3 regions of the Robertmurraya sp. DFI.2.37 genome follow, and region 1 is predicted to be linked to each of the others. Evidence: riboswitches for the same ligand, from Rfam matches in the RefSeq annotation. Region 1 holds a riboswitch; each other region holds the start of a gene.
What was found. A riboswitch is a leader RNA that binds a small molecule or an ion and turns the genes downstream of it on or off. The one in region 1 is predicted to bind cobalamin.
Positions count from the first base shown of each region.

Region 1 (10,150 bases):
AATTTATTTAATGGTTTCAATAATTGTTTCTAAATCTTCTATGGATGGAATTTTACAATTCGTTTTCGTACAAGCGTCGACTAATGCCGCTTCACTAATCACTCTTTTCTCTTTAACCACTTGTTCGTAAGTTACACCACATTGCCGAAGTGATGTGGGCATATCGAGCTCTTTTTGCAAATGGCGTATATATTGATTTAGATTCTTGACGCCGATTCTACAATTTGTAGAGGAGAGACCCAGTATTTTTGCTAGTTTTGCATATTTTTTCGCAGCATGACTATAATGATGATTTGAAAAATCCTGTATATCAGCATTAAAATCGATAACAGTTGTTAAGAGGAGCGAATTCATTCTACCATGGGGAATATGAAAATGCGCTCCACTAGCATGGGCAATGCTATGATTAATACCAAGTCCGGCAATATTAAAGGCGATCCCCGCTAAACATGAGGCGTGATGCACTTTCTCCCTTGCTTCAAGATCGTCACCATTTTTATATGCCCTTGGTAAATACTCAAAGATTAATTGAATTGCTTTTTCCGCAAAGGCATCTGAAAAATCAGTAGCATTGATGGAGACATAAGCCTCGATACCATGGGTTAAAACATCCATCCCTGTATCTGCTGTTATAGCAGGAGGAACTGATTTCACTAAATTAGGAGCAAGTATTGCCTCTTGCGGTAATAATGAATCAGAAACAATAGGATATTTCAACTGTTTCTCTTGGTCAGTAATGACAGAAAATGATGTTACTTCTGTCCCTGTACCGCTTGTTGTCGGAATCGCAATTAGCTTTGGCTCTGTTTTTAGAATCGATAGTTTTATCGCGAAATCCTTGATGGCCTTTGCAGCATCAATTGTGGAACCGCCTCCGAAGGCGATAATAACACCAGGGTTTAATTCCTCGATTACCTTCACTCCGGAAACTACGGTCTCGATTGGTGGATCGGGTACGATCTCGCTAAAAACCTCAAAATCATTGTTCCTACCTTTCATACGAGCTAACACTTCATCCAACATCCCAGACTTTTCGATAAAAGGATCTGTGATTAAAAAAATATTTTCATTTGTTAGTTGCTCTAGGCGATCGAGAGCATCGTCTCCCATAAATATTTTCGTTGGTAAATAAAATTCCTTCACTTCTGTCTCTCCTTTCTAATCATCAAATGAAAAACACGCAGGGCATCTTCAAAACGATTCAAGTACAAATGATACCTGCTAGGGCTGAGATTTTTCGCAAATTCCTTCGTCATTCTTCAATAAATAAGACCCTTTCTTGACTTATCCCAAAAGTTTGCTCGGGTCCTCCCTGCTTGTGCTTGAGGTAAATACAATAATGGGAAGTAAACCTTCTTTTCTAAACTTGTTAAACGATATTGTAAGTAGAGCGATTTTGGGCTCATGTTCTGGGAACCAAAGCTTCACACGACTTTCATTATGAGTAAAGAGCAACACCAACATATAACAAAGCCAAACAAAAAAAGAGAAGCCTTACAGAAAGATGAACTCATCTTATCTATAAAGCTTCTCTGCTTTTTTCTACACGTCATTGTGTTCAGTTCAAGATTACTACTAAGATTTATTTTTGTCAAAGCTTATCACAAATTCGTAACGATTCCATCTGCATGTATGTTATCATTGTTGTTTTAAGAAGCTTGTCGCTTTAACATTATACTCGGAATTTGCTTATCGCTTCTTGTAATTCTTGGGCCATGCTGCTTAATACCGAGGCGGAAGCGGTGATATCCTCCATTGAAGCGTTCTGCTCTTCCGATGCTGCCGCTACATTCTGAATATTTTCCGCTGATTGTTTGGCAATATCTGATACCGCTTTAATCTCAGGAACCATATTTTGAGTGCTCGCTTGGACTTCATTCAAAATCGCTGAAACTTCCTTTGAATTATTAACAACATTCACGATCATTTGAACAATTTCTTTAAAAGTGTCTCCTGTTTTATAAACAAGTTCTATGCTATCCTGAACGGATTGTTTATTATCATTCATAGCGGAGACGGTTCTTTCTGTCTCATTTTTTATTTCTTGTATAATGTTGAAAATCTCTTTCGTTGCATCACTCGATTGCTCGGCTAGTTTTTTCACTTCATTTGCAACCACTGAAAAACCTTGGCCATGTTCACCAGCTCTTGCTGCTTCAATTGAAGCATTTAACGCCAGTAAATTGGTTTGCTCCGCAATATTTGAAATCATATCAACGATTTGAGTTACCTGGTTTGATTTTTCTCCCAATCTATCTACACTGCTTGCTGTTTCAGTGGTCGCTTGATGAACAAAGTCGATTTGTTTTAATGTATTGGCGACCACCTCACTCCCCGCATTCGCCTTTTTATTTGTTTCCGTTATTAATTTTGTAATTGTGGCAGTTGCATCCAGGGCCTCCTCAATGACATTTGATATTTCATTCGCCCGATTGGTTGAAATCGTTGTATTTTCAACTTGTTGTTCAGATCCTGTTGCTACATCCTGAACAGCCAACGTAATTTGCTCAGTAGCTTTGCTTGACTCCTCAGCGCTGGCAGATAACTGCTCAGAAGTAGCAGCAACCTGCTGGGACTGTAAACTAACTTTTTGAATAATTTCGGCCAAATTATCTTTCATTCGATTTAAATGCGCTGCCATTTGACCAAACTCATCCTGACTATTCGTCGTTAATGTATAACTCAAATCTCCATCTGCAATTTTTTCGGCCATTCCGTTTACATCGTTTATATTTTTTACAATCCATCTACTATAAAACAGAATAATGACAACTACGAGCGCCACTCCTATTAAACTTACAATCATTAAATTTCTAAATAATGAAGACAAAGAAGCGTATAATTCTTTATCTGGAACGACAAGGCCGATTGTCCAATCTGTAAGCGGTTCTTTTTTAAAAAACAGTGAATAATCTCCTGTCTGATCTTTAAAATGGAGAATTCCATCGTCGTTCTCAACTATTTGATTGCCTAATTTTGCAAGCGCTGTGTTCGGATCGTCTTGTATGTTTACTTGCATTGCCTTTTCAGCTTCAAGATCTGCTATATATGTCCCATTCTTATCTATTAAAAAGGAGTAACCGGTTTCCTCTACTTTCGTATCACGAATCATTTTTTGGATTTCACTTAAATCAATGTCGCCTGTAGCCACTCCCATGAAGTTATCCTGATCATCATAAAATGGAGCACTTGCTGTAACCATTGATACATCAACATTCGTATCTAAATATGGACTTGTAAATACAACACTTTGATCAGTATCCTTGACAATCGTGTACCAATCCTGCGCCGTATAATTGAACGCTGGATCACTGTACTCCTGAGTTGTTTTTATAGAACCCTCTTCCCAATAAGCAAATGCTGAGAAATGCTCAACGTCATTTTTATATTTGAACGGCTCAAAAAATATTCCACCACCGAACGTTGAATCATTTGACGGAATAGCATTTAATAACATTTCTTCATAGGTGTTTAAAGAGTAATCCTTTGGGGATATTTCAACTTGTCTCGCGATTAACTCTGGTATTTTACTATGTGCTACCAAGCTTTTTCCAATTGTCTCTGTAATACTCTCCAGTTGATTATTCATGCGCTCTTCAATTTGCTGCTCCAGTATATTTTTTGAACTGATATAAGAAAAAACAATTATTGCCCCTAATATGAGTAATAATAACGGCAGAATTAATGATAGAGTACGCATTTTCACACTTTTGAATTTCACTATTTTCCCCACTTTCTAAAAGTCATTTCATCTTCTTTAATCGATGTTTCTTTTTAACTTAAAATCATGGAGTTTTCATTAGGCTTGCCAATCCCCTTATATTACCACCTTCTTTTCGGCTGAACTTTGAGTTCTCCAATTGTGATAGACGGTTTAATAGTTTGGCCCCCTATGCACTATTTCGGTCTAAATTTACCATCATATTAAACAGGCAAATAGACCTATGCCTTTTAGTCTGCAACTAAAGGTAAATGATAATTTGCAATTGCGTGAAAATAAAAAAAAGAAGCTTTAATAGAAAGAATTTCTTTCCATAAAGCTTCTTTGCTTTGTTTACACGCCATTGTGCCTAACTCAACTTTACAATAAGGGCCCTTTTTCTGTCAATAATTTGACAGCTGGAAGCATCTTCACTTCATACAAACCACAACATTGTGATTTTAAACAAAAAGGCATAGTGAGGTTCTTTTCACTACGCCGTTAACAAAAAGATCCTACCTCGAGATCATTTTGTTTTTTCTACACGATCTTCAGATAAATGACCTGACTTAAGGCTAAACCTTTCACAGTGGCGGGACCGTGTTGGACTTTCACCAACTTCCTTTACCTGAAACCGTTATATTTTTGTTTATATTTTTATACTAACAAATTCATCCATAAAATTCATCTATAATGATCCGTTTTTCGCAAATCATTCATAAGTTTTTTCCTCCTCCATTTACACCCATACATCATTGCCGCTCCTGGTTGAAAAATGAACAGTTAATCAAACGGTCATATAAACTAAACGACGAGGGCGCTTTTTCTTAAAACGCCCTCGTCGTTTACTAATTTAATATAGAAATTTTAACTACTTTTCGTCCCCATCTTATTGCTTGAGCATCGTTTGGCATTAATACGTCAATTTTATGACCCTTAATGGCACCTCCCGTATCACCTGCGATCGCTTCACCATAGCCTTCCACCCATACTTTGGAACCGAGTGGAATAACAGAAGGGTCTACAGCGATTAATTTCATATTTGGATTCTTTCTAATATTATACCCCATATACGTTAATCCTGTTTTTGAACTTTCATGACTATAGGCAGTAGCGGTGACATACATGGTATTTTTAACGGTGCTATTTTCCTTTGGCGCCCTACTTTTAGCCTGTGTTTTATTTTGATTAACGACATTAGCTGTCTTAACTGCATTTTGACGTTCTTGTTTTAACTTGTTTTGAGCTTGAGTTAATTGTTTTTGAAAAAGTTCCTTCTCTTTTTCCGCGAGATGGATCTCGTTATTCACCGCATCATATTTTGCTTGAACAGCAGCCAATTCTTGTTGTCTTTTCTGCAAACTGTTATCCAAGGTTGTTTGACTAGCAGCTAATTCGGTATATTGTTTTTCCAATTTTTCTTCTTGTTGATCAATCGCTATTTTTTCTTCTTCAATCTTTGCAAGATCCGCTCTCTGTTGTTCTAGCAAATCTTTATCCGCTCCCAGGATCGTCGTAACTGCTGACACCCGTTCAAATAAATCAGTAATACTCTCAGCATTGAGTAGAATGGCTACAATCGCATTCACCTGATCATTATGCTGCAAAGAAACCAGCCGATCTTCCATTACTTCTTTACGGGTATGTACCTTATCCTGAAGCACAATGATTTCTTCTTTTTTATCTTCAATTATTTGTTTCGTTTTATTTATTTTTTCTTCAAGAGCATTGATCGTTTCAGTCGTCTTTACGATTTCCGTCTCGATGGCTTTCAACTCTTTTTGAACATTTTGCAGTTCAGCCGCTATTTCCTGCTTTTCAACTTTTTTTTCATTTATCTTTTCAGCATTTTGCTGAAGTTTGTTTTGACTAGAAGTGATCATTCCTTGACTTGTTTCTGCATTTGCCACAATACTTGTTGAAAATAAAACTACACTTGTTAGAGCGATGGCTCCCCTTTTTAAGGAATGCATAAGACAACCCCTTCCTAATACATTATTTATAACATAGGAGCAGGGGTATTTTGATTACAATTATATTAAAATAGCGATACAAATCGTTGCAAATATTAAATTTGAATGTTTACGACACTTATTCTTGCAAAAAAAGCCCCGCAAAAATTCATACCATTTTCGCGAGGCACCATTTAAATATTAACAATCCATAAAGTTTACTTTAAATCCTTTCGCAAAAGCGCTTTTCAATCATTATAGCTTGCGCCCATTCGTTTCAATCACTTCTTTATACCAAAAAAAACTGTCCTTTTTAATGCGGCGGAGATCGTGTTCCCCTTCTTCATGTTGATTCACATAAACAAAACCATATCGTTTTTGAAAGCCGTTCAACCAGCTTAGAAGATCAGTAAACGACCATGTACAGTAGCCAAGGACATTGACTCCGTCGGAAATAGCTTCCTGAACGGCTTTTATGTGTACTTGCAAGTAATTGATCCGATAATCATCCTTGACGAGACCCTCTTCCAGCTTATCGTATTCACCTAAGCCGTTCTCGCTAATTAAAATTGGCAATTTATAGCGATTGGCAATCCGTCTCAAAGCAATCCTGAGACCAGTCGGATCAATATTCCAGTCCCAATTCGTCCTTTCTAAATGGGCGTTTTTAACTGTTTTAAAAAGGCCGGGTACCCCGGTATCTTGAGAGGAACCTTTTTTTCCGGTTGTATTCAATTTTCCTTCGGCAATACCATCAAGCGGATTCTGTTCAAAAGTTGTCGTTTGATAATAGTTTACTCCCATGAAATCCGGTTTCCCATCCTTGAGTAATTCGAAATCCCCGTCTTCAACAGATGGTGTTAAACCTTTCTCCTCTAAATACTTCCACGCAACTTGTGGATAGGTGCCCCACGCATACACATCCATCCACCAATGGGCATTTAGTTCCTCAGCATTTTCCGCAGAAAGAATATCATCTGGTTTTGAAGAAGCTGGGTAAGAGGGTGAATAGGCAAAGCTCGGCCCGATCTTGCCATTTGGTACATACTTTCGAAATTCTTTAATAGCACTAGCATTTGCTAGATTGGCATGATGATTCACCTGATAAAAAAGCTTTTCATTTTTTACCCCTGGAGGATGCAGAGCTGTTCTATATCCAAAACTAGTAAAAATATTTTGCTCGTTTAGACTCACCCAATACTTTACTCGGTCGCCAAAATGCTCAAATAAAGTAATCGCATAGTTTGTGAAATCCTGAATAATTTCCCGCGATTCCCAACCGCCATATTCATCCTGCAATGCTTGCGGCAAATCCCAATGATAGAGTGTTAATATAGGTTCGATCTTATTTTTAATAAGCTCATCTATTAAGTTACTGTAAAAATACAAGCCTTTTTCATTTATATCCCCTTTACCTTGAGGATAGATTCGTGTCCAAGCAACAGAAAAGCGATACGCTTTTAATCCCATCTCTGCCATGAGACGCACATCTTCTTTATATCGATGGTAATGGTCCACAGCGATATCACCTGTTGTCCCTTTAAACGTTTTTCCGGGAATACGGACGAATTGATCCCAATTGGATGGCCCTTTTCCGTCTTCATCCCATGCTCCCTCTACTTGATAAGCAGCAGATGCCGAACCCCATAAAAATTCATGCGGAAATGGTTTTAGTCTTTCATGTATCAATTTCTAACACCCCCGTGCTTAAATTTTGATCGTTCACATTTTACTGGTTAGAAAGATTCGCTGTTCTTCGCAAAAAATGATATAGAGCTCCAATTAAATTGGAGTCATTTCCAAATCGGCATGGTTCAACGTGAATATCCAAGCACTCATGATTCGGTTTCATAAGTTTTAACTTTTCATTAATTTGCTCAATAAGCCCTTCACGTTTGCTAATCGCACCACCGATTAAAATTTTTTCCGGGTCAATAATATACTGTAAATTATAAATACCTACAGCCAGGCGCTTCATAAATTTCTCTATTTCATCCTGCACTTCCTGATCGCCTTCATCCGCCATCTTAAATATTTTTCGCCCATCAAGAGCAGCAGGTTCCAGGCCTTTTCGCTTCGCAACTTGGATAATCAGCCCTCCTGTTGCAGCTAACGCACTCCACGACTCCCCGATTGGCTGGTTTAAATAATCTTCAAGCAACATGTATCCAAATTCCCCGCCGAACAGGTTTTTACCATGGCGAATTTTTTGATCGAGGACAAGCGCTCCTCCAATGCCAGTGCCGATGATAATGCAAATATAATCCTTAATCCCCTTTGCAGCGCCAATCCACCCTTCAGCTAACCCTGCGCAATTTGCATCATTTTCTAGCTCAACACGGAGCTGTGTCCGTTCTTGAATCATTTCTTTTATATTGGGTCCATGAATATATTCAATGGCTGTAATTCCTTTAATAAAGCCCGAATCCACATCTACTGCTCCAGGCATGCTTAAAGCAATGCCGCTTATTTCATGGTTTTTTTGAAAATTTTTAACCGTGGAATCGATAATATCAAGAAAGGAATCAAGCCCGTCCTTCGGAGTAGCAACAGAAGATTTCTCTAAAAATGCGCCTGTCTCATCCATTAGAGAGTATTTTATTGCAGAACCTCCCACATCAAAAACTGCAAAATAGTCCACCAAAAAACCTCCTATCACCCCATACAAATCTTGTTGTTAATGTATAATTAAAAGGTTTGAAGCTTTGAACCAATTACCAGAAGGTTTTATTCGTGCCGCATGATTCCCTAACGATGAGTTCAGAGTCAGTAAACACAGGCTTTAATTTTGATTGTCCTTCAATCAAATCATTCAACATATAAGCTGATAATTTACCGATTTTCTCTTTATCCTGTTTAACTGTAGTCAGTTTTGGGGCGCTGTATCGGCAAGCAGCAATATCATCACATCCAACAATTCGGATATCTCTTGGTGTTTGAAGATCAGCTTCTTCAATAGCCCTTAACGCACCCAATGCCATTAAGTCGGATGCAGCAAAAATAGCTTCTGGATAATTCTTTAACTTGAGCATGTTCTTCATGGAGACATAACCGCTCTCTTCTTGGAAATCCCCATATTGAATCCATTCCTCATGAACTTCCAGGCCAAACTGATTCATAGCATCGGTGAATCCTTTCAATCTAAGATTGGAAATAACGGATTCACGCATTCCACCAATATAGCCAATTTTTCTAATGGAATTCAAATAGAAATGCTCTACCACTTTTCTCGATAAATTGACATTATCTGTCATGACATAACTTGCTCTTGGTCCGGTTAATTCGATATCAATCCCAATACAAGGAAAACCGCTTTCTGCGAGCTCATATGTCGCACTCTCTACTTCTTCACCAGCAATGATTAAACAGCCGTCCAAATTAAAATGCTTACATCTTGCTAAATAGCTGCCTTGAAAATGTTCATTGGAAAACATTAACAAATCATAACCTAACAGACCAATATTTTTTTTAAAGGTCGAAATAACTTCATTGAAATACGGATGGGTCATATCTACATTGATCTTACCAGCGTAGATAAGACCAATGAGATTTGACTTCTTTGTTGCCAGTGAACGTGCAGAAAAATTTGGTGCATATCCCATTTCAGTAATAACGGTCATGACCTTTTTCTTTGTTTTTTCACTGATTCCGCCATAGTTATTTATCACTTTTGAAACCGTTGAACGTGATACTCCTGCCATTTTTGCAATATCATCTATCGTTAAACTCATTATGTTATCCCTTCTATTTCCATCTAAATTCTCTCTTAATGTTAGATTACAGGGAGTTTGAAAATGAAACAATAGCAGGGTAGGAAAAATTGGTTATTTTACAGACCCTTCCGTAATACTAGATATAAATAAGCGGTTAAACAGCAAGAAAATAACTAGTAATGGAACAGTTGCCCAGAAAACACCAGATAAAATCATGCCAAAATCAATATTATTGGTATTGCTCAACTGAGCCAACGCTACCTGAATCGTATACATTTCTGGATCCCTTAAAATGGTGAACTGCCATAAGAATTCTCCCCAAACAGCAGTGAAAACGATAATTCCTAAAGTAGCAAATGCCGGTAAGATAATCGGCAAGACAATGCGCCAGTAAATTTTAAAATTGGAGCACCCATCCAATTTCGCCGCTTCAATTAATTCATCTGGAACACCCTCAGCTATATATTGCCTCATGAGAAAAATTCCTAAAGGATTTAAAAAGAATAGAATCATTACTCCTGGTAATGTATCCAAAAGACCCGCATTAGAAATTAAGAAATATTGCGGAATGAGCCCTAGCTGCGGAGGGATAATCATCGTAACTAAAATTGCTACAAAAAGAGCATTTTTGCCTGGGAATTTAAACTTGGCAAACGCAAAACCAGCTAATGAACTAATGAATAGAACGACAATGGTCACCACAGCACAGAGAATAAAAGAATTCCACATTCCGCCAAAGAAGTCAATTTGATTCAGCACCTTTTTAAAGTTTTCAACCATCATAT
Region 1 covers NZ_JARGEJ010000038.1:2,736-12,885, forward strand. Annotated here, with positions in the region: gene PZE06_RS17625 (1-propanol dehydrogenase PduQ) at 4-1,143, opposite strand; gene PZE06_RS17630 (methyl-accepting chemotaxis protein) at 1,673-3,721, opposite strand; adenosylcobalamin (AdoCbl) riboswitch at 4,201-4,351, opposite strand; gene PZE06_RS17635 (3D domain-containing protein) at 4,549-5,673, opposite strand; gene PZE06_RS17640 (glycoside hydrolase family 1 protein) at 5,908-7,341, opposite strand; gene PZE06_RS17645 (ROK family protein) at 7,382-8,293, opposite strand; gene PZE06_RS17650 (LacI family DNA-binding transcriptional regulator) at 8,367-9,383, opposite strand; gene PZE06_RS17655 (carbohydrate ABC transporter permease) at 9,477-10,150, opposite strand, start outside.

Region 2 (10,150 bases), on a different contig from region 1:
TGGCCCCGATAGCATAATATATAATTTGCCGCAAAAAATAATTTTCATTATATTGTTCCGTTGTTTGAGCGCTATAAATGGCTGCGCAGCTAGTAAGAAAGAACAATAGCAAAATAAAGCTTAATGTCCAGTCAAACTTTTCAGCAACCTTATTCTTTTTATCCATTGTTCCAACACCTAGTCTCTCTTAATCTCCCTATACTTCTATATCTATTCTTTAATATTAACAGAGATAACCTCGAAATAGCCACACGTAATAAGACGTATTTACAGGGTGAATGGTTTCTAATTTTTCAATAAAAATCACGAAGAGCGAGATCTTCGTGATTTTTATCGGCATTTTCCATCTAACGTCTATGATGCAGAGTATCTATATACGTACTACAAAAGGGTTAAAGTAGCGTTTCTACGTTTAATATTTTCAGCACGACCGCAATACGGATTTATAATAAATAATTGAGAAACATGGTAGCAATGCCAAAATAAGTGATCAAGGAAAAAATGTCATTTAAGGTTGTAATAAGTGGACCTGATGCGATTGCAGGGTCAACCTTTAAACGATAAAGAATTAACGGAATAATCGTACCTGCTAATGTTCCAATAATAAGGGTAAGCAACAGTGAACTGCCGACGACGAGACCGAGAATAAAGTTTCCTTGCCAAATGAGGGCGATAACTGAAATGAGAATTCCGCATGTAATTCCGATAATGACTCCAACACTTAATTCCCTTAAAATAAGCTTTGTAATGACTCTTTTATCAATATCATTTGATACAAGCCCCCTGACGACAACGGCTAATGACTGCGTTCCTGTATTTCCGGTCATGCCTGAAATCATCGGCATAAAAAAGGCGAGGGCTACAACCTTTTCAAGAGTTTCCTCATAGGAGCTTATAATGCTTCCTGAAATGAGGCCGATAAATAAAAGAAGGATAAGCCATGGCAGACGTCGATAAGCAGCAACAAACGATTTTGTTTCAAAATCAATGGATTTACCGGAAGCAGAAAGCTTTTCGATATCTTCATTGGCTTCGCGGATGACGACATCAATAATATCATCAACTGTAATAATCCCGATTAAGACATGATCCTTGTCAACGACGGGAATGGCAAGAAAATCGTAGCGTTCAATCAGGCGAGCCACCTCTTCCTGGTCGGTGTCCTCTAATGCATATATAACGCGCTCATACATGATATCGCGGATTTTTTCCTGCATTTCAGCAATTAATAAGTCGCGATATGACACAACTCCGACCAGCTTTCGGTTTTGGTCGATGACATATAAATAGTTAATCGTCTCAGCGAGTTCGGCAAAAGACTTCAGTTTATCTACCGCTTCCCTGACAGTATAATAATCGCGAATCCAAACAAAGCGATTGGTCATTAATCGGCCGGCAGTTTCCGGCGGATAATTCATAATATCCTGAACAATTTGCGATTCTTCTTTTTTCATTCCTGATAGCAGTGATGCGATTTTTTCAGGAGAGAGATCTTCAAGAAGGGAGGCAAGGTCGTCATTATCCATCATGTCGAGTACCTTACCAGATTTCTCAATCCCAAGGCGGTTGAGGACGTCGAGTTGTTCTTCACTGTTTAATTCTTGGATTAAATCTGCAAGTACATTAATATTTAGGAAAAATAAAAAGCGTGTTCGATGTTTTTCCGGCAAATCCTCATAAATTTGAGCAATATCATATGGTTGAAGTTCATCGATGATTGCTTCGAATTCTTTGCGTTTATTCTCTTTTAATGCCTTGATTACATATAGGGTGATTTGATCTTCTGTCATATTCTGAATCATGAGATCACGCTCCTTTACCGGAAAATGCTGAGTGAAGATAGTACTTACTTGGATCCATTTTTTGATAGGAATTTTGTTTGTGATATAGGTTATCAATACAAAGTGTGCTATCAACTCTCGTGATTATTATAGAAAAAGATAAGAAGAATTGATACGGTAAAATTATTTTTTTATTGTCAAGGTATTGAACGTGAAAAATTTACATAGTTGGTAATACTTTTGCGTCTTTCGTGGTTCAACAAAATGGGTTTTTCTCCTGAGTTCGTGCATCCTGCCAAGTTGAGTTCAATTAAACGACAAGAACGTTTAAAGCGGCTGTCTTATTAGTTGTACCACTAAATAAACGCTTAAAACCTTCGTTCAAATAATTTTCTAATGATTAAGTTGAAAAGGGAATATTTTCACTAAATGAGAATTACGTGGATAAAATAAGATTTTATCCGAAAAGTTTGTTAAAATCTAGTTATATAATTCTAAACCATATAAACAGGACTTCATTGTCTGTTTCGTGAATCATCATCAGTCTTATCAAAAGGTTCGGAGGTTATTCTTTTGAAAAAACATAATGGCAATCAACGGGAACTTGTATATGTTCATTTGAATGAAACAAAGCATTACGTCCTATCGTATGGGATAGAATTTGGAGAATTTGCCCGCTCGCTTAAAGACCTCATGAACAACGTCCTCCTTTTAAAGCATCATTTTGATGATGGAGAGTTCAATTTGCATACGCTATTTGAATATGTTCCTCATGAGCAAGTGGAAAAGCTAATAAAGGATGATGTCTATGGGTATGGGGACTTCTGCTGGGTTGATTTTGAGGAAGAAGATGCACTGAACGAATTGTCAGGTCAGGAATTGGCGGAGCTTCTGTACCTTGGTCATATGAAAGATGCTTTGCGAACCCCCTTTTATCAGCAATTGCGCAATCGCTTTGTTTATTTAGCCCACGATGATGGTTGGTGGAATAAAGTCTATTATCGCAATATGAAAGATTTCTACCATATGCTTGGAGAAGTATTAGCAGCGAAAATGACTGATAGCAAGCTTGCCAAGAGTATCCTTGGCATTAAAAAGAAACGGCCATTTCCTCCGATTCATATGGAGCTAATCCTAAATATGAAGATCATGATGAAAGAGGGAATTCTTATCTCTATTCATGACAATGTTCAAACAAGAACGGCGATAGAGATTCCTATCTGGGTGCTCGGTGATTTTGATAACATGGATGATATGTACGAAGAGTACGAAAAAATGGCAAAAGGAAAGCCGGATGCAAAGCTTGTTTTTGATAAAAAAACACGTGAATGGAAAATGTATGCAAGCTAGGAGGCGCTGAGGAAATGCAAAAGAAAAAAGAAAGCTTATGGCTGCCATTCCCCAGAGCGCTGACAAAGGCAACATTTATTGAAAGACCGAATCGCTTTATTCTCCACTGCCAATTGCCTGAAACAGACGAACTAGCCGTGGCTCACTTGGCTGACCCTGGAAGATTGAAGGAACTTTTACTACCAGGGAAAACAGTATGGCTTATGGATCATGAAAATCCTGCGAGAAAAACGAAGTGGACAGCGATGCTATGTGAAAATGAAACACATACAAGCCTTGTTTCCCTTCATACGGCTCTCCCGAACAAGCTTGTTGAGAATGGTCTTAAATCGGGGGGGTTAAATGAGTTTGCCGGCTGGTTTTATAAAAGAGCGGAATATAAGCTGAGTGATTCTCGCTGGGATTTCCTGTTAGAAAGTAAAGAAGGAAAAGAACTTCTTTTAGAGGTTAAGAGTGTAACGTTAGCAGAAGGAGAGAAAGGAATGTTTCCGGATGCCGTCACTGCAAGAGGAACGAAGCATGTGCGTGAGCTTACACAGCTCTCGAAACATTATGAAACGGCTATCCTTTTCATCGTTCAGCGCAACGATCTTTCCTATATGACCGCTGCGAAGCATATTGATCCAAAATTTGCTGAAGCTCTGAACGAAGCTAAATCTGCTGGAGTGAAGCTTTACGCACGCTGCTGTCACATCACTGTTAATGGGATTGAATTAGGGAATGCTATTCCGGTTGTATTGGAATAGTTCGCAATTTGTTAACTTTTCTTGAAGCAAAATAGTGTATAATTTAAGCAACGGAAAATTTCATACTTTTTGAGTGTATTTTCATTTAAACAAGATTGAAAATAACTCGTTTACAGTAATAGGTGTCTTTAAGGGAAATAAAGCTTGTTTAGGTGTCAGTTTTGACTCCAGATGTGAAAAATGGCAATTTTCTCTTAGACTTAAAAGGGAAGTTGGTGAAAATCCAACGCGGTCCCGCCACTGTTAATGGGAGCATGCTGCAAATACCACTGTACATCGGTATGGGAAGGAGCAGTTTTGCTATGACCATGAGCCAGGAGACCTGCCTATTTCAACTGCACCATAAACCTACGAGGATAGGGAGGTGTTTGGAAGCCATTTATTGTCAATGCTGCAAATCCAACATCTCCATTTCTTTATAGTGGAGATGTTTTTTTATGCTCACCAACAGACTACTTAATTTTGGAGGAAAAACAGATGAAGAAATGGTACTCAATTTTATTATTACTCATGTTATCAATAGGAATCTTAGCAGGTTGCGGAGAGTCTGAAACACCAGTAGAGGAAAACAATGCAGTCGAGGAAACAGAGGGAAGCGCGGAAAATGTCAATGAAGAAGCGTTTCCTGTAACGATCACAGATGCGATTGGTGAGGAGGTCGTAATTGAGTCTAAGCCAGAGAAAATTGTATCGTTAATTCCAAGCAATACGGAAATTGCCTTTGCTCTTGGTCTTGGAAACGAAATTGTCGGGGTTTCTGAGCACGATAACTTTCCTGAGGAAGTATATGAAAAGGAAATAATCGGCGGTATGGAAATGAATGTTGAGAAGATTATTTCCCTTGAACCGAATTTAGTCTTGGCCCACGCATCAAATGCTCATAATTCGACGGAGGGCTTACAGCAATTGCGTGATGCAGGCATTAAAGTTCTTGTTGTAAATGATGCTGCCACGATTAATGAAATATATGAGTCGATTGAAATGATTGGAACTGCTACAGGTGAACAGGAGAAAGCAGAAGAAATTGTCAATGACATGAAAACAAAGATTGCAGAAATAGAGGAAAAAGCTGCTGAAATCACTGAGACAAAATCAGTTATTGTTGAGGTCAACCCTGCTCCAGACATTTTTGTTGTTGGGAAAAATACTTTTATGGATGAGATGCTCACCCTTATTCATGCAGAAAACGGTGCTGGAGATTTAGAAGGCTGGGTAAATTTGGACGAGGAAGCTGTCATTGAGCGCAATCCGGACGTCATGATTACAACTTATGGATATTATACAGAAAATGCTGTCGATTTATTGCTTTCAAGAGAGGGCTGGCAGGATGTAGCTGCGGTGAAAAATAAGCAGGTGTATGATGTGCATTCAGATCTTGTAACTCGTTCTGGTCCAAGGCTTGCAGAGGGGCTTGAGGAGCTGGCAAAAGCGATCTATCCAGAAGTATTTGAGTAATCCTACTTAGTTTGGAGAGAAAACCATGAAAAGAAGGGGTCAACGAGCTTTTGCATATATAATCGCGATCGCTTTCTTGCTTATTGCGATATTATTAGGTATTTCCATCGGGACGGTTTCTGTTCCGATTGGAAATATCATACAGATCATCGGTGCTGAAATTTTCCGTTTTATTTCTATTGATCATATTGATCCGATGCAAACGAATATCGTATTAAGTATTCGTTTACCAAGAGTTATTTTGGCAGGACTAGTGGGGGCGGCTCTCGCAATTGCAGGAGCGGCCTTTCAAGGTCTTTTGCGGAATCCACTGGCAGATCCCTATACATTAGGAGTCTCTTCGGGGGCTTCAGTAGGTGCTGTTCTCACTTTGTTTTTTCAGTTTTCGCTCCCGTTTGTAGGAGCTTTTACTTTACCTTTACTCAGTATCCTTTTTGCGTTTTTAACGATATTTGTAGTGTTGGGATTTGCTCGGAAAATTGATAGAGCGATGAAAGTTGAAACGATTATTTTAACTGGAATTATATTCAGTTCTTTCCTAGGGGCATTTATTTCCTTATTAATCGCTTTGACAGGAGAAGAGCTGCGGCAGATTATTGGTTGGCTTCTTGGAAGTGTGTCGATGAGAGGCTGGAGTTATATACAAATTATTCTCCCGTTTTTTATTTTAGGCTCCATTATCCTCATTGCCAATAGCAAAGAACTTAATGCGATGTCTTTTGGAGAAGAGCGCGCCCAGCATTTAGGTGTGAATGTACAGAGAAGGAAGATGATTATTTTAATTGCTGGCTCCATTTTGACTGGTGCAGCGGTAGCTGTTTCGGGAACGATTGGTTTTGTTGGTCTTGTGATTCCTCATTTAACAAGAACGTTATGGGGGCCAGACCATACCCATTTACTCCCGTTATCCATTTTAACAGGGAGCGGATTTCTTATACTGGCTGATTTAGTCTCACGAACGATCATTTCTCCAATTGAACTCCCGATCGGAGTGATAACCGCGTTAATTGGCGCTCCAGCTTTCGGAATTATTTTAATGAAAAGACGAAGTGCGGAAAGAAGTGGATCAGATGCTTAAGGTAGAACAGCTTTCAGGTGGATACGCAAGAGAATTGATAGTGAAGAATGTCTCATTTCGAGTTGGAGAAGGGGAGCTATTTGGAGTGCTTGGACCAAATGGCAGCGGTAAGACGACTTTGCTGAAAATGATTTCGGGCATATTGCCTTTCCAGCAAGGAAGGATCACGATAAAGGGTCAGTCCATTAAAAGCTACACGATGAAGGAACTAGCAAAGATGATTGCGGTTTTGTCCCAGCATTCTTCACAAGCTTTTTCCTATACGGTGAAAGAGACGGTCTCCCTCGGTCGCTATGCCCACCAAGATGGGTGGTTTCGCTCTTGGAGTGATGAGGATGAACGAATCGTCCAAGAAGCAATGGGGCAAACGGGAATAGCCTCATTTCAGCATAAAAGCATTCAAGACCTTTCCGGGGGTGAGAGACAACGGGTTTTTTTGGCACAAGCTCTCGTTCAGGAGCCAGAAATTCTTCTGTTAGATGAACCGACGAATCATCTTGATCTTTCCTACCAAAAGGAATTGCTGGATTTATTAAAGAAATGGACAAGAGAAAAGGGATTGACCGTAGTTTCGATTTTCCATGACCTGAATCTAGCAAGCCTTTATTGTGATCGCCTTTTGCTCCTTGAAAATGGCGGTGTGCATTCAAATGATATTCCGAATGAAGTAGTGAAGGTGGAAAAAATAAAAGAGGTCTATCATACCGATGTTGAAAAGCATCCCCATCCCAGCATTCCTGTACCGCAAATGGTATTGTTGCCAAAGTATGGAGCGAATGAAGCAAATGTTGTTATTGAACCAAGTTATATGCAAATCAATAAGGAGTATATTTCTCTTCAATCGCCAATCCCGTTGCGCACCATGTCGTCGGGAGTGGTAGGTTCAGGGTTGGGCTGGCACCATACCTTTGTTAATCGTCATGTGGATAAAAGCTATGATTGCGCCGATCATCGTCAAGAAATGGGGCAATTTTTAAGGGAACGGGGCTTTGAACCGTCGGAGACAATCGGGATGATGACGGCGGTTCATGTTGAGGATGTTGCCTATAAATTGTTAAAGGTAGATGATTTCTCTGTACTTGTGATTGTGACGGCAGGAGTTGGCAATGCAGTCGATGCTTCGAAAAGTGTTGAGCACTCTTTTGAACTCATCCCTGGAACAATTAATACATGGATATTTATTAATGGGAAGCTGACGGAGGAGGCTTTTATCCAAAGCGTCATGACGGCTACAGAAGCAAAGGTAAAGGCAATGGAGAATCAAAAGGTAGTGGATATGGTTACGGGTACGATCGCCACTGGAACGTCAACGGATAGTATTCTTATTGCAGCAACGCAAACAGGGAAAGAGCTAGAGTTTGCTGGAACGATTACTCCACTTGGAAAGCTTATTAGTCAAGGTGTTTTTCAATGTACAACAGAAGCCGTTGAAAACAGTCGCAAAAGGAAGCAACAGCTATGATCAATCATTTGATTGCGTTAACGATTGCCGTTGTCATAGACGCCATTGTTGGAGATCCGCCAAAATGGCCCCACCCTGTGAAGTGGATGGGCGCTTTTATCTCCTTCCTAGAAAAGCGTTTGAATAAAAAGGATTCACCGCGGGTAAAAGGAGCCGTAATGGTGCTGTTGATCGTGCTCACTGTATTATTGGCAACAGCTAGTGTTGTGTGGCTGAGTTATCAAATACATGTGGTTGCAGGGATTTTAGTGGAAAGTCTATTCATTGCGACAACAATTGCTCGAAAAAGCCTGCAGGAAGCTGCTCTTGAAGTATACAAACCACTGCAAAAAGGTGATTTGCAAGAAGCGCGTGTAAAGTTGTCCTATATTGTGGGCAGGGACACGGAGAGGCTTGATGAAAGCGAATTAGTCAGAGGAACGGTAGAGACCGTAGCTGAAAATACAAGTGATGGGGTGACTGCTCCCTTGTTTTGGGCTTTTATTGGCGGTGCCCCATTAGCGATGGTGTATCGTGCGATTAACACATGTGATTCCATGGTCGGCTACAAAAATGAACGCTTTCTCCAATTTGGCTGGGCCTCTGCAAAGCTTGATGATCTCGTTAATTGGCTGCCTAGTCGTCTTTCTGGTTATATGATGTTAATCGCTCACAAACCATTATTGCTAAAAAGAACGGATGCTTGGCGGATATTTCTGCGGGATGCAAGAAAACATCCCAGTCCGAACAGCGGGTGGCTTGAGGCAGCGGTGGCAGTTCTTTTGGGAGTTCAGCTAGGTGGCGTGAATTATTATAAGGGGCTGGTATCCAACCGGGCTCGCATGGGTGAAGCTTACACGCCGTTGAAAAAAGCCCATATTCTATTAACAAATCGCATTTTAACAAGTACGACTATACTATTTATCCTTCTACTTTGGATTGGAGGAATTGCAATTGAATTGGCCAGCACATGGAGCAAATCCGCGTTATATTTATAAAGCTATGAATCTGCCCATTCCGGAAGAAATCATTGATTTGAGCGCGAATATTAATCCGTTAGGACCACCGCAAATTTTAAAAGAAATTTGGTCTGATTTGTTTTCGGACATTGCTGAGTACCCTGATCCAGAAGCAGCCTCTTTGAGGGAGATGATTGCCTCTAAGGAAAAGCTAGAGGAAGAAATGGTTATGGTCGCAAACGGTGGAGCAGAGCTTATTGCATTGCTAGGGAGATTATTTGCGCGTAAAAAGATCCTCATTATCCAGCCAACCTTTTCAGAATATGAACAGGCCTGTCGGGCGAATCATTGTGAAATTATCTATCACTTTTTAGACGAAAACTGGCAGTTTTCTTTGAACGAGTTGCCATTAAATGAAGTTGAGGCTGTCTTTTTATGTAATCCTAATAATCCTACAGGTGTTTGTTTTTCGTTTGAGCAAATGCTGTCATTAGCCAAACGGTGTAAAGAACATGAAGCTTATTTAGTAATAGATGAAGCATTCTATGATTTTTACAAAGGATACCGCTCTCTTGTTCCGTTTTTGCAGCACTATGCCAATGTTATTCTTCTTCGTTCAATGACGAAAATGTTTGCAATTCCTAGTTTGCGACTGGGGTACATACTGGCTGATAAGCATATAATCGCTAGTCTAAAAAACTATAAATCTCATTGGAGTGTTAATGGCATTGCCATTCGTGCGGGGGAGGCATGTCTCAAAGAAGAAGTGTTTATTGAGCAGACACGCGATTACGTTGAGAATGAAAGAAAGAGACTTTTTGCTTTTTTTCAAAAGGAAGGATATGAGTTCTCTCCATCGCAAACGAACTTTTACCTTTTGAGATGGCCCTATATCGAATCACAGCTGCCGCTGTTTGCGTATTTATTGCAGGAGGGGATCGTTCTTCGGCATACGATGAATTTTCCGGGAATAGAGGGTCATTGGCTTCGGGCTGCCATTAAGAGCAAAGCCGAAAATAACCAATTACTTGCGGCGTTAAAGGGATGGAGAAAATGATATTTATTACAGGTGGAGTCAGAAGTGGAAAAAGTTCTTTTGCAGAGCAACTTGCAAAGGAAAAGGCACGGAAGCTAGGTGGTACTCTTCATTATCTTGCGACTGGTGTAGCAAGTGATCAGGAAATGGCAAAGAGAATTGCAAGGCATCAGCAGGAAAGAGAAGAGAGTGAATGGCCGTGGAGAACATGGGAACAGTCAACAGGGATTGAAGTGGTAGCTGAATTTTTCACTAGTAAAGATATTGTTCTTCTTGATTGTGTAACGACGCTGTTAAACAATGA
Region 2 covers NZ_JARGEJ010000015.1:24,912-35,061, reverse strand. Annotated here, with positions in the region: gene PZE06_RS10380 (FtsW/RodA/SpoVE family cell cycle protein) at 1-166, opposite strand, end outside; gene mgtE (magnesium transporter) at 444-1,802, opposite strand; gene PZE06_RS10370 (hypothetical protein) at 2,355-3,131, shown strand; gene sfsA (DNA/RNA nuclease SfsA) at 3,146-3,877, shown strand; cobalamin riboswitch at 4,011-4,221, shown strand; gene PZE06_RS10360 (ABC transporter substrate-binding protein) at 4,355-5,332, shown strand; gene PZE06_RS10355 (FecCD family ABC transporter permease) at 5,358-6,410, shown strand; gene PZE06_RS10350 (adenosylcobinamide amidohydrolase) at 6,403-7,872, shown strand; gene cbiB (adenosylcobinamide-phosphate synthase CbiB) at 7,869-8,849, shown strand; gene cobD (threonine-phosphate decarboxylase CobD) at 8,806-9,867, shown strand; gene PZE06_RS10335 (bifunctional adenosylcobinamide kinase/adenosylcobinamide-phosphate guanylyltransferase) at 9,864-10,150, shown strand, end outside.
Region 2: another riboswitch for cobalamin. It lies ahead of PZE06_RS10360 (ABC transporter substrate-binding protein); the one in region 1 lies ahead of PZE06_RS17630 (methyl-accepting chemotaxis protein).

Region 3 (10,150 bases), on a different contig from region 1:
AAGCTTCACATAAATCCGATTATTTCGATTGACACGCAATGTGATATAAAGCAAATCTCCGACCATTGGCCAAACGGACTGCTTCGTTGGTAAATCCTCTTCCCCTAAAAGCATGTCCTTATTGATGCCAATATCTAAAAATACACCGAGTCCCGGCTTTGTATCACTAACCTTTGCCCAGCCGTACTCGCCCACCTTGATTTTCGGAATCGTTGATGTTGCTGAGGCTCGCCCATGGGAATCAGCATACAAGAAAACCTCAACTTCATCGCCCTCATTTAATTCAAGCTCCGTATCATTTTCATGCATTAGAACATCTTCTTCTCCGTCCGTTAAAAAGTAGCCAAACTGGGCATACCTTGCAACCGTTAAAGTTAATACCTGCCCTACATAATCATTTAAAGCCATTGCCATACACTCCTCTATTTTACACTTCATGCGAAAGTAGTCTTTCCGAAAGTTGTTTGAACTGCTATATTTTACTATAATGGAGCCTAGAAGGGAAATTATACATGTATTTAAAGGAGGGCTCATGATGGCAAAAGATAGCTCATTTGATATTGTATCAAAAGTAGATTTTTCCGAAGTGACGAATGCAATTAATATAACGATGAAAGAAATCTCCACACGGTATGATTTTAAAGGAAGCAAGAGTAAAGTAACCCTTGATAATGAAGAACTTGTCCTTGTATCAGATGATGAATACAAGCTCGAACAATTAAAGGATGTTCTCCTCAGTAAAATGATTAAAAGAGGCATTCCCATTAAGAATCTTGATTATGGAAAAATTGAAGGCGCGTCTGGAGGAACTGTAAGACAACGAGCAAAGCTTGTGCAAGGAATCGATAAAGAAAATGCCAAAAAAATCAATACTTTAATTAAAAATAGCGGTTTAAAGGTTAAAAGCCAAGTGCAGGATGATCAAGTTCGGGTTACAGCGAAAAGCCGCGACGACTTGCAAGCAATTATCGCTGCAGTAAAAGAAGCCGATTTATCAATCGATGTTCAATTTGTAAATTATCGCTAAAACGGTTGTCATTTTAAAATAGATCACTTATAATAAAACAATCTTACATATATAGTAAGTAAAACAACCATATACCACAATATATAGTATACAACCGATAAATTAGGTGTCTTAAATAGACTTAATAGGGAATCTGGTGAGAATCCAGAACTGTACCCGCAACTGTAAGTGTGACGAAATAGGAAAAGCCACTATCATCTCGATGGGAAGGACCTAAAGTAGGATGAAGCACAAGTCAGGAGACCTGCCTTTTTTATACGTCATTATCTTCTTCGGGAGTTGGGAAGGTAAAACGAAGGTGTTTAAGCAAAAAAGGCTTGTTCCTTTTCTACTAAATATCAGCGTTTTAACCCATCTTCATTTTTGAAGGTGGGTTTTTTAGTTACCTTTCTCTCTTCCGAAAAATTAAGGGAGAGATTTTGAACAATGAGTACAATCGCAACCAAAAATGAAAGGGTACTTGAAGCCCTGAAGAACACGGCAAAAAAATACAACCTAAATGTTACGGAAATTGAACAACAGCTGCTTACAACAGACGAACGTACTTCCAAGCAAACGGTTCTCCAATATGCATTAAATCATGTCGATATGATCGAACCAAACTGGACTTTTCTTGCTGCACATATGCTCCTGCTTGAGCTTTACGAAAAAGCGGCAACCTCTCGCAAGTATGAACCTAACGAAAAATATGGTGATTTCTTCCATCTTATTCAATACTTAAGCGATATTGGAATTTACTCAAACGATCTCCTTCAAGCCTACAGTAAGGAGGAAATTGAACAATTGGGACAAGAAATTGACCCAGATAAAGATTCCCTTTTTACATATATGGGATTATTTCTTTTAGCCGATCGCTATTTAGCAAAGGACTATCATCAAAATGTATATGAACTTCCACAGGAACGGTTCATGATCATCGCCATGACCTTAATGAAAAATGAAGAAAGGCAAAAGCGATTGTCGTATGTGAAAGAAGCATATTGGGCCTTAAGCAACTTGTATATGACCGTTGCTACACCAACTCTAGCAAATGCCGGTAAAAGCTATGGTCAGCTCTCCTCCTGTTTTATTGACACAGTGGACGACTCCTTAGACGGCATTTACTTAAACAACTGGGATATCGCTCGATTGAGTAAGGATGGCGGGGGTATCGGAATTTACTATGGAAAAGTAAGGGCGCTCGGCTCCGATATTAAAAAGTTTAAAGGAAATTCTTCAGGGGTCGTCCCTTGGATTCGCTTAATTAATGACACTGCAGTGAGCGTCGATCAGCTTGGTCAACGGCAAGGTGCTGTCGCCATTTATTTAGATATTTTTCATAAAGATATTATGAACGGCTTTTTAGATCTAAAAACAAATAACGGCGACGAGCGAAGAAAAGCGCACGATATTTTTACAGGCGTTTCCATTCCTGACCTTTTCATGAAAAAGATCGAAGAGGTCGATGAAAATGGAAAAAGTATTGGGGAATGGCACACCTTCTGTCCTCATCAAGTAAAACAAATGATGGGTTGGAAAGATGAAAACGGAAATCCACTTGGTTTAGAGGATTTTTACGACGAAACAGATGAAAAGTTTTTCACACAAAAATATGAGGAGGCTGTCAACCATCCACTTCTTCCCCGTAAAACATACCGGGCAATGGATATTATGGTTCGTATCATGGTTGCTCAGCTGGAAACAGGAACGCCTTACATGTTTTATCGCGATGAAGTTAATCGACAAAACCCGAATAAGCATGTGCTTGGACATGGACGTACAGCGATATTTTGCAGTAATCTGTGCACGGAGATTAGTCAGAACATGTCAGCAACTACGATTCAAAGCGAATTTACAGATGCAGATGGAAATATCGTAATAATTAGAAAGCCTGGGGACTTCGTCGTTTGCAACCTCTCCTCCATCCATTTGCCAAACGCGATCAGAGCGAATGTTTTAGAACGATTAATTGCCATTCAAATGAGAATGCTAGACAACGTGATTGATATAAATGATATTTCTGTCCACCAAGCTAAAGCAACGAACGCGAAATATCGAGCTGTCGGACTTGGAACCTTTGGTTGGCATCATCTCCTTGCCTTAAAAGGTATCGAGTGGGAATCAGTTCAAGCTGTTCATTATGCCGATGAAGTCTATGAGGACATCGCTTTCTACACGATTAAAGCATCGATGGAATTAGCGAAAGAAAAAGGAGCGTATTCCCTATTTAAAGGGTCTGAATGGGAATCAGGAGACTATTTTCAACGCAAAGGATATACAACGTCTAGATGGGCTGAGCTCCGGGAAAACATTCAAGCATTTGGGGTAAGAAATGGCTGGATGATGGCAGTTGCCCCTAATTCTTCTACAGCAAAAATCGGTGGCTCAACAGACGGTATCGATCCGCTCTATGCCCTCGAATATGCAGAGGAGAAGAAAAACTTTAAATTTAAGGTGACAGCACCAGATATAAATCATCAAACTTATTATTACTATCGTAAAGTTCGGCATGAACTTGATCAAAAATGGAGCATTAAGCAAAACGCTGCTAGACAGCGGCACATCGATCAAGCCATTAGTTTCAATCTTTATGTGCGCCACGATATTAAAGCAAAGGAGCTGCTTGAGCTTCATCTAGAAGCGTGGAAGTCTGGCATGAAAACAACCTATTATGTTCGCAGCACCTCACAAACTGAAATTGAAGAATGTGAAGCATGCCATAGTTAATAAAAAAGCATAAAGCATCATTAAATATCGCACCGCTGCATGACGAAATCTCCAGTTTCAAACTTAAATTGGAGACTTGTTCTGATAAAAATCTAATTTCAACAGTTAACAGCTAAAGAAGGGAGCCCTCTTTCATGACTAGCACTTTAAAAAAGATTAAATTATTAAATCCCGAATTTCCTAATAAAGCAACAGGCATTATTAACGGTAAAGCATCTGGTATCCTTAACTGGAATGATATCGCCTACCCACAAATGTATCGCATGTATCAAACACTGCTAGCAAATTTTTGGAAGGCGCAAGAAATAAATATGCAAGATGATATTAAGCAATGGGATCATTTAAGCTCCATTGAAAAGGACGTGTTTTTACGGGTCAACACGCAGTTGGCATCCTTAGATAGTCTGCAAACGCCAACGATGACACAAGTTATGGATTATGTAACCGACCCTAGCTTTAAAGCCATTTTTGCAGTTATAGCTCAACAAGAAGCGGTTCATAATGAATCCTATTCCTATATTTTAAGTTCACTTATTCCTTTAAGCGAGCAAATTGAACGTTTTAATCAAGCAAAGGATGATCCGATTGTCCGAAAAAGAAATGAAATCATTTTAATCGCCTATGAGAATTTCCGTCAGGAACCAACTCCACAGCATTTATTTCAACTAGCGGTTCAGTCGATTAATTTAGAAGGTATTTATTTTTACGCAGGGTTTGCCTTTTTCTATCATCTTGCTAGACAACAAAAAATGCTTAAGACAAGTACGATGATAAGCTATATTCAAAGAGATGAAATGCAGCATGCCTACTTTATTGCCCAATTCATCCGAATTTTGTTAACCGAAAACCCAGAGCTTAATACGCCAGAAAATATTCAATATGTTTATCATTCCATTTCAGACGCTGTTGAATTAGAGAAGGAGTGGGCCCGCTATATTTTAAAAGAAATTGAAGGAATCAATTTAGAAGAATTCGAAGGTTATGTTGAATATCTAGCAAATAAACGTTTTCGCCAATTAGGACTCGAAAACCATTATAGTGGTCGTGACAACCCAATGCCATGGATTCAAGTGTTTAGCGATGAAATGATGAATGAAACGAAATCTGATTTCTTCGAACAAAAATCAAGAACCTATACGAAAGTAACTGAATCGAATGGGTTTGATGAACTATGAAGCTAGCTATCGTCTATAGCTCCATCAGTGGCAATACGGAAGAGCTTGCACGTATAATTATGGAGCAGTTCAAGCAAAAAGGACTCGATATCTCTTGTTATCGAGTGGAGGATTTTCCATTACATTCACTCTTAACATTTGATGGCCTCCTGATTGGAACTTATACTTGGGGCGATGGAGAAGTACCGCTAGAAATGGTCCCATTACAGGCTCAGTTAGAGAGTGGTTCTTGGGAACATCTTGTCACAGGTGTGTTCGGTACCGGAGATAGTTTCTATCCCAAATTTTGCGGTGCTGTAAATGCCTTTCGCGACAGCTTAAAAGAGCGAACAAATCTTGCTGTTACATTAAAAGTGGAACTTTTACCACAAGACGTCGATATGGGAAGAATCGCAACCTTTGTTGAACGAATCATTGAGAGAATGAGCGTTCCCGCTTAACCTTAATAAAAAATGGAGAAAAACAGGTTAGTTTTTCTCCATTTTCTTTATTGTTTTCGAGCCTTCCTTTTGACAAGAATCAAAAAGACAATAAACAAAATAACGACACTTGCAGTAGCTCCAATAAACGGAAGATTGAGTCCTGATTTTTCCGTTAGTACATATATTTCTGCCATTTCTCGATCAAGAATGATTCGGTACTGTCCAGCTTCACTGCGCACTAAATCACCATTCAACAATCCGCGAAGTTCTTTTTCATCTTCCAGTTCTTCCTTCAATGTTACCGATTGGGACTTTGTTGTATTATTAATAGCAATAACGGAAGTTTCCCCTTCATATTCCCGCTTAAAAACGATCATTCCATCCTGCTCAAAGAGTACTTCCATACTTCCTCTTGTTAGCATAGGATTTTCATTTCTAATTTTAGCGATACTTGTTATATAGTCTATTAATTCCTTATCAGTTCGAAAGTCCATTTGTCTTTGATTATCAGGCTCTTCTCCACCATCCAAGGCAATCTCACTCCCGTAAAAGACGAATGGAATACCAGGTGTTGTGTATAAATACGTTAGAGCCATCTTCCATCTTGGACCAGGATGCTCATTTTGTACGACCGCATCCCTCGTAAAACGGTGTACATGCTGATTATCCATAAATCTTGTTAACAAGGATGAATTTTCATAAATGTCTTGATTTTGTTGCGACTGCTCGACTACCGCCTGCAGAGATTGATCAGGTTTGGAAAATCCAGCCCTTAAATCACTATTAGATAAATAATCAAGGAATCCATCAATACCTACTTTTTGATATCGTTCCAACAAAGCCGCATCCTCTGTTTGGATATCTCCAAGTAAAAAGAAATCTTCCTTCACCTTTCGAACTTCCTGTGCAAAATCAAGCCAAAAATCAACAGGAATATGCTCGACATATTCCAGTCGAAAACCATCAATATTCGTTTCTTCAACCCACCATTTTGCCATCTCAAGCAAATAATTTTTCACTTCTAAATTTTCATGTGCTAAAGTAGGAAGTCCATTAACCTTTTCTTGTCGAAACCAATCTTGTTTATCGGCCTCGCTTACCCATGGATGATTCGGACCGACGTGATTTACATTAAAATCGATTACAATTTTTAATCCTAGATCATGAGCGGTTTGTACAAGCTTCTTCAATGTTTCAAGAGTACCAAAGTGCTCCTCAACCTGATAAAAATCTTTTGTCCAGTTGCCATGATACCCATTGTCTTCATTATCAAATACTGAAGATAGACCGATTGTTGTAAAGCCCATCCCTTTAATATAATCAAGCCGATCAATAATTCCTTGAAAATCACCGCCATGATAGCGATTTGGATCATCAGCATCGACGCTAAAGTCAATTGAAAAATCACTATTGTTAAACCGATCAATCGTTATGTAATAAATAGATTCATCCTGAAAACTATGCTCTTCTTTTTCTACTGCACCAACTGGTAGTCCACAAAAAAGAAGCAACGGGATCAAAATGAACAAAATATACTTTTTCATTCACCGTTCCTCCTACCCTATTCGTTTAATATACCCCGTTTATAAGATTATCGTTAAGTCTAGTTGTGCGTCAACTTTATTCACCTATCAAAAAATGTTACGATAGAATTGAAAAAATTGAAAGGTTGTGATCCATTGGTTCTTTTACCTCGTTTTGAATCCCCTGAGTTATTGATTCTACGCTCTTTAGCCCGTCGAAAACATTTATCAGATAAAGACTATCATTACTATGAAAATCACGAAAAGGGGTTTGAAGGAGAGAAGAAATTTGATGATTTGTTGGAGAGTTTTCCAGAAGAGTGGTTGTTTTTAAATGGTCTTCTATTAGAGTACAATAATTCATTTTTTCAAATTAATACTTTAGGTATCGCTCAAGATAGTTTGTACATTTTTGATATAAAATACTTTGAAGGAGATTTTACCATTGACGGAGAGCTTTGGAAGTATGTTAGTGGAACCCCCCTAAAAAATCCACTCCACCAATTACAACGATGTGAGTCATTATTAAAGAGGCTTTTACAAGAAAAAGGACAGCATTTTCCCATTAAATCATATCTTGTTTTTAATCACCCCCACTTTACTTTGTATCATGCATCACCTGATCAAACGATGATTCTCCCCTCACAAATCAATCGCTTCATGACAAAATTAAAACATAATAAATCCAATTTAAATGATAAACATAGAAAGCTCGCTGACCTTCTTTTAGCGGAAAACCATCCCTACTATCCAAATGCTTATAAGCCAAAATATCAATACTCTGAACTAACGAAAGGAATCCTTTGCTCCAAATGTCATTCATTTTTTCTAAAAAAACTACAGCCTGGAACTTTAATTTGTCAAAGCTGTTCGCATGAAGAAAGTATAGAAAATGCCGTTTTACGTAGTCTTCAAGAGTTTCGCTTCCTGAAAGAAAAGTAACAACGAACGAATTATTTGAATGGTGTAAATCTCTTCTGAGCAAAAAACAAATCCAAAGAACTCTTAGTAAAAATTTCAAACGAAAAGGCTACGGAAAATTTTCACACAATGTCTAATTTTGCAGCTGTCCCTAATGTTTTACAGTGAGAAGACCGCTTCTTTGCTAACTTCTTTTGGAAGAGCACTCGTTTAAGCAAGCTTGTGAGAATAATATTAAAGGAACTACTTACGTTCAATTTGTAAAGTTCATCCGGGCTATTTTTGCTTGATCATGTCCTCTAGGGCCTTTCATGAGTTTTTTGCGTCAGAGCATGTCCTGATGAGCACTTCATGCGGACATGGTTTTGTTTGGGGCTTGAGCGTGTCCTCATGAGCCTTCATGAGGACACGGTTTTGCTTTTTTCGCCAGAGTGTGTCCTCATGAACCTTTTCATACGGAACGTACAACTATTCCACAAGCTGAATATTGTATTCTTCAAACCAATAATGGAGCTGTACTAAATAGGCAAGAAGCTGTGGGCCTGTCATTAGCTGGCCAAACCATGGTTCTTTAAAAGCAGCACCCTCAGAAGCAATAATGGCTTTCAATTTTTCTTCATTGAAAAATTCATAGAGAACGGTGCCACGGTTTTTCATAATTTCTGCTAGTAAATTCTGAACTTCTTTTGTGTATTTCGGATTATGCGTTTTTGGGTAAGGACTTTTTTTCCGATACAATACATCATGTGGTAAAACATCTTCCAACGCTTTACGGAGCAAACCTTTTTCCCTGTTTCCGTACATTTTCATTTCCCAAGGGATGTTCCACACGTATTCAACCAATCGATGATCCGCAAAAGGGACGCGTACCTCCAAGCTAGCACCCATACTCATGCGATCTTTGCGATCTAGTAAAGTGGTCATAAACCAGATCATATTTAAGTAAAAAAGCTCTCTTCTTCCAGCTTCTAAAGAGTTTTCTCCATCGAGCCTTGGAGTTTCTGCGACTGTCGCATTGAATTTTTCCATCATATAATCTCGTAAACTTAATTTTTTTTGCCATTTTTCTTGTAATAAACTTTGGCGCTCATGAATGGAGCGCATCCAAGGAAATCCTTCTCTTTGCAGATCTTCTGGGCGATGAAACCATGGATAGCCGCCAAAGATTTCATCAGCGCATTCCCCAGACAAACCGACAACAAATTCTTTTTTTATCTCGCGACAAAACCATAATAATGAGGAATCAATATCAGCCATTCCTGGCAAATCGCGGACTTGAACAGACTCTTTTAAAAATTGCGCTAGCTCTTCTTGGGTAATCACATAATTATGATGGATGGTGTTAAATTCCTGCGTCATCTGCTTTATAAAAACCGCATCTGAATTTGGTTGAAATTCATTCGCTTTGAAAAATTGTTCATTCCCCTCATAATCGATTGAAAAAGTATGCAAAGGACCTTTTCCCGTTTTCTCATATTCGAGCGCCGCAATGGCCGTAATCGCACTTGAATCGACGCCCCCTGATAAAAATGTGCACAGTGGGACATCGGAAACAAGCTGGCGCTCAACCGCATCTTTAAATAGGAAACGTACTTTTTCAACCGTTTCGTCGATTGTGTCCTCGTGCTTCTCACTTTTCACATTCCAGTAACGCCAAATCTTCAAACCGTTACTCGCTGAAAGGGTTAAAGCATGGGCCGGTCTTAATTCAAGTATACCTTTAAAAACACCACTTCCTGGGGATCTTGATGGTCCTAGTGCGAATATTTCTGACAAACCTTCCCGATCTATCTCTGTCTTCATTTCCCGATGTGCAAGAAGTGCCTTTATTTCCGAAGCAAAAATTAACCCCTTATGATGCTCTGAAAAAAACAATGGCTTCACACCTAAGCGGTCTCTTCCAATAAAGAGCTGCTGTTTATTTTCATCCCAAATCGCAAAGGCAAAAATCCCATTTAAAAAATCAACGCATTTTTCTTCCCATTCCATATAGGCAGATACCAGAACTTCTGTATCAGAATGACCTTGAAACGAATATCCTTTTATTAGGAGTTCTTTGCGAATGTCTTCCGTATTATAGAGCTCACCATTGTAACAAATGATGTAGCGGTTGCCACTTTTCGTACGTACCATCGGCTGTTTGCCACCCTCTGCATCGACAACGATCAACCGCTTATGTCCAAAACCAACATGTGTGTCTGTCCATATATTTGTATCGTCTGGACCTCGTTTCGCCAGTGTCTCTGTCATTTTTTCGAGCGTGTCTTTTTCATTTGAGAGGTTGCGGTGAAAATCAACCCATCCGGTAATTCCACACATTGTCATCATCCTTTCTAAGCTGAACGTGTGTCCTTTGATTTCTTTTGCTTTGCTATA
Region 3 covers NZ_JARGEJ010000005.1:56,333-66,482, reverse strand. Annotated here, with positions in the region: gene PZE06_RS04275 (CvfB family protein) at 1-408, opposite strand, end outside; gene PZE06_RS04270 (YajQ family cyclic di-GMP-binding protein) at 536-1,027, shown strand; cobalamin riboswitch at 1,115-1,293, shown strand; gene PZE06_RS04265 (ribonucleoside-diphosphate reductase subunit alpha) at 1,454-3,733, shown strand; gene PZE06_RS04260 (ribonucleotide-diphosphate reductase subunit beta) at 3,868-4,908, shown strand; gene PZE06_RS04255 (flavodoxin domain-containing protein) at 4,905-5,348, shown strand; gene PZE06_RS04250 (alpha-amylase family glycosyl hydrolase) at 5,396-6,874, opposite strand; gene PZE06_RS04245 (nuclease-related domain-containing protein) at 7,010-7,795, shown strand; gene asnB (asparagine synthase (glutamine-hydrolyzing)) at 8,243-10,093, opposite strand.
Region 3: another riboswitch for cobalamin. It lies ahead of PZE06_RS04265 (ribonucleoside-diphosphate reductase subunit alpha); the one in region 1 lies ahead of PZE06_RS17630 (methyl-accepting chemotaxis protein).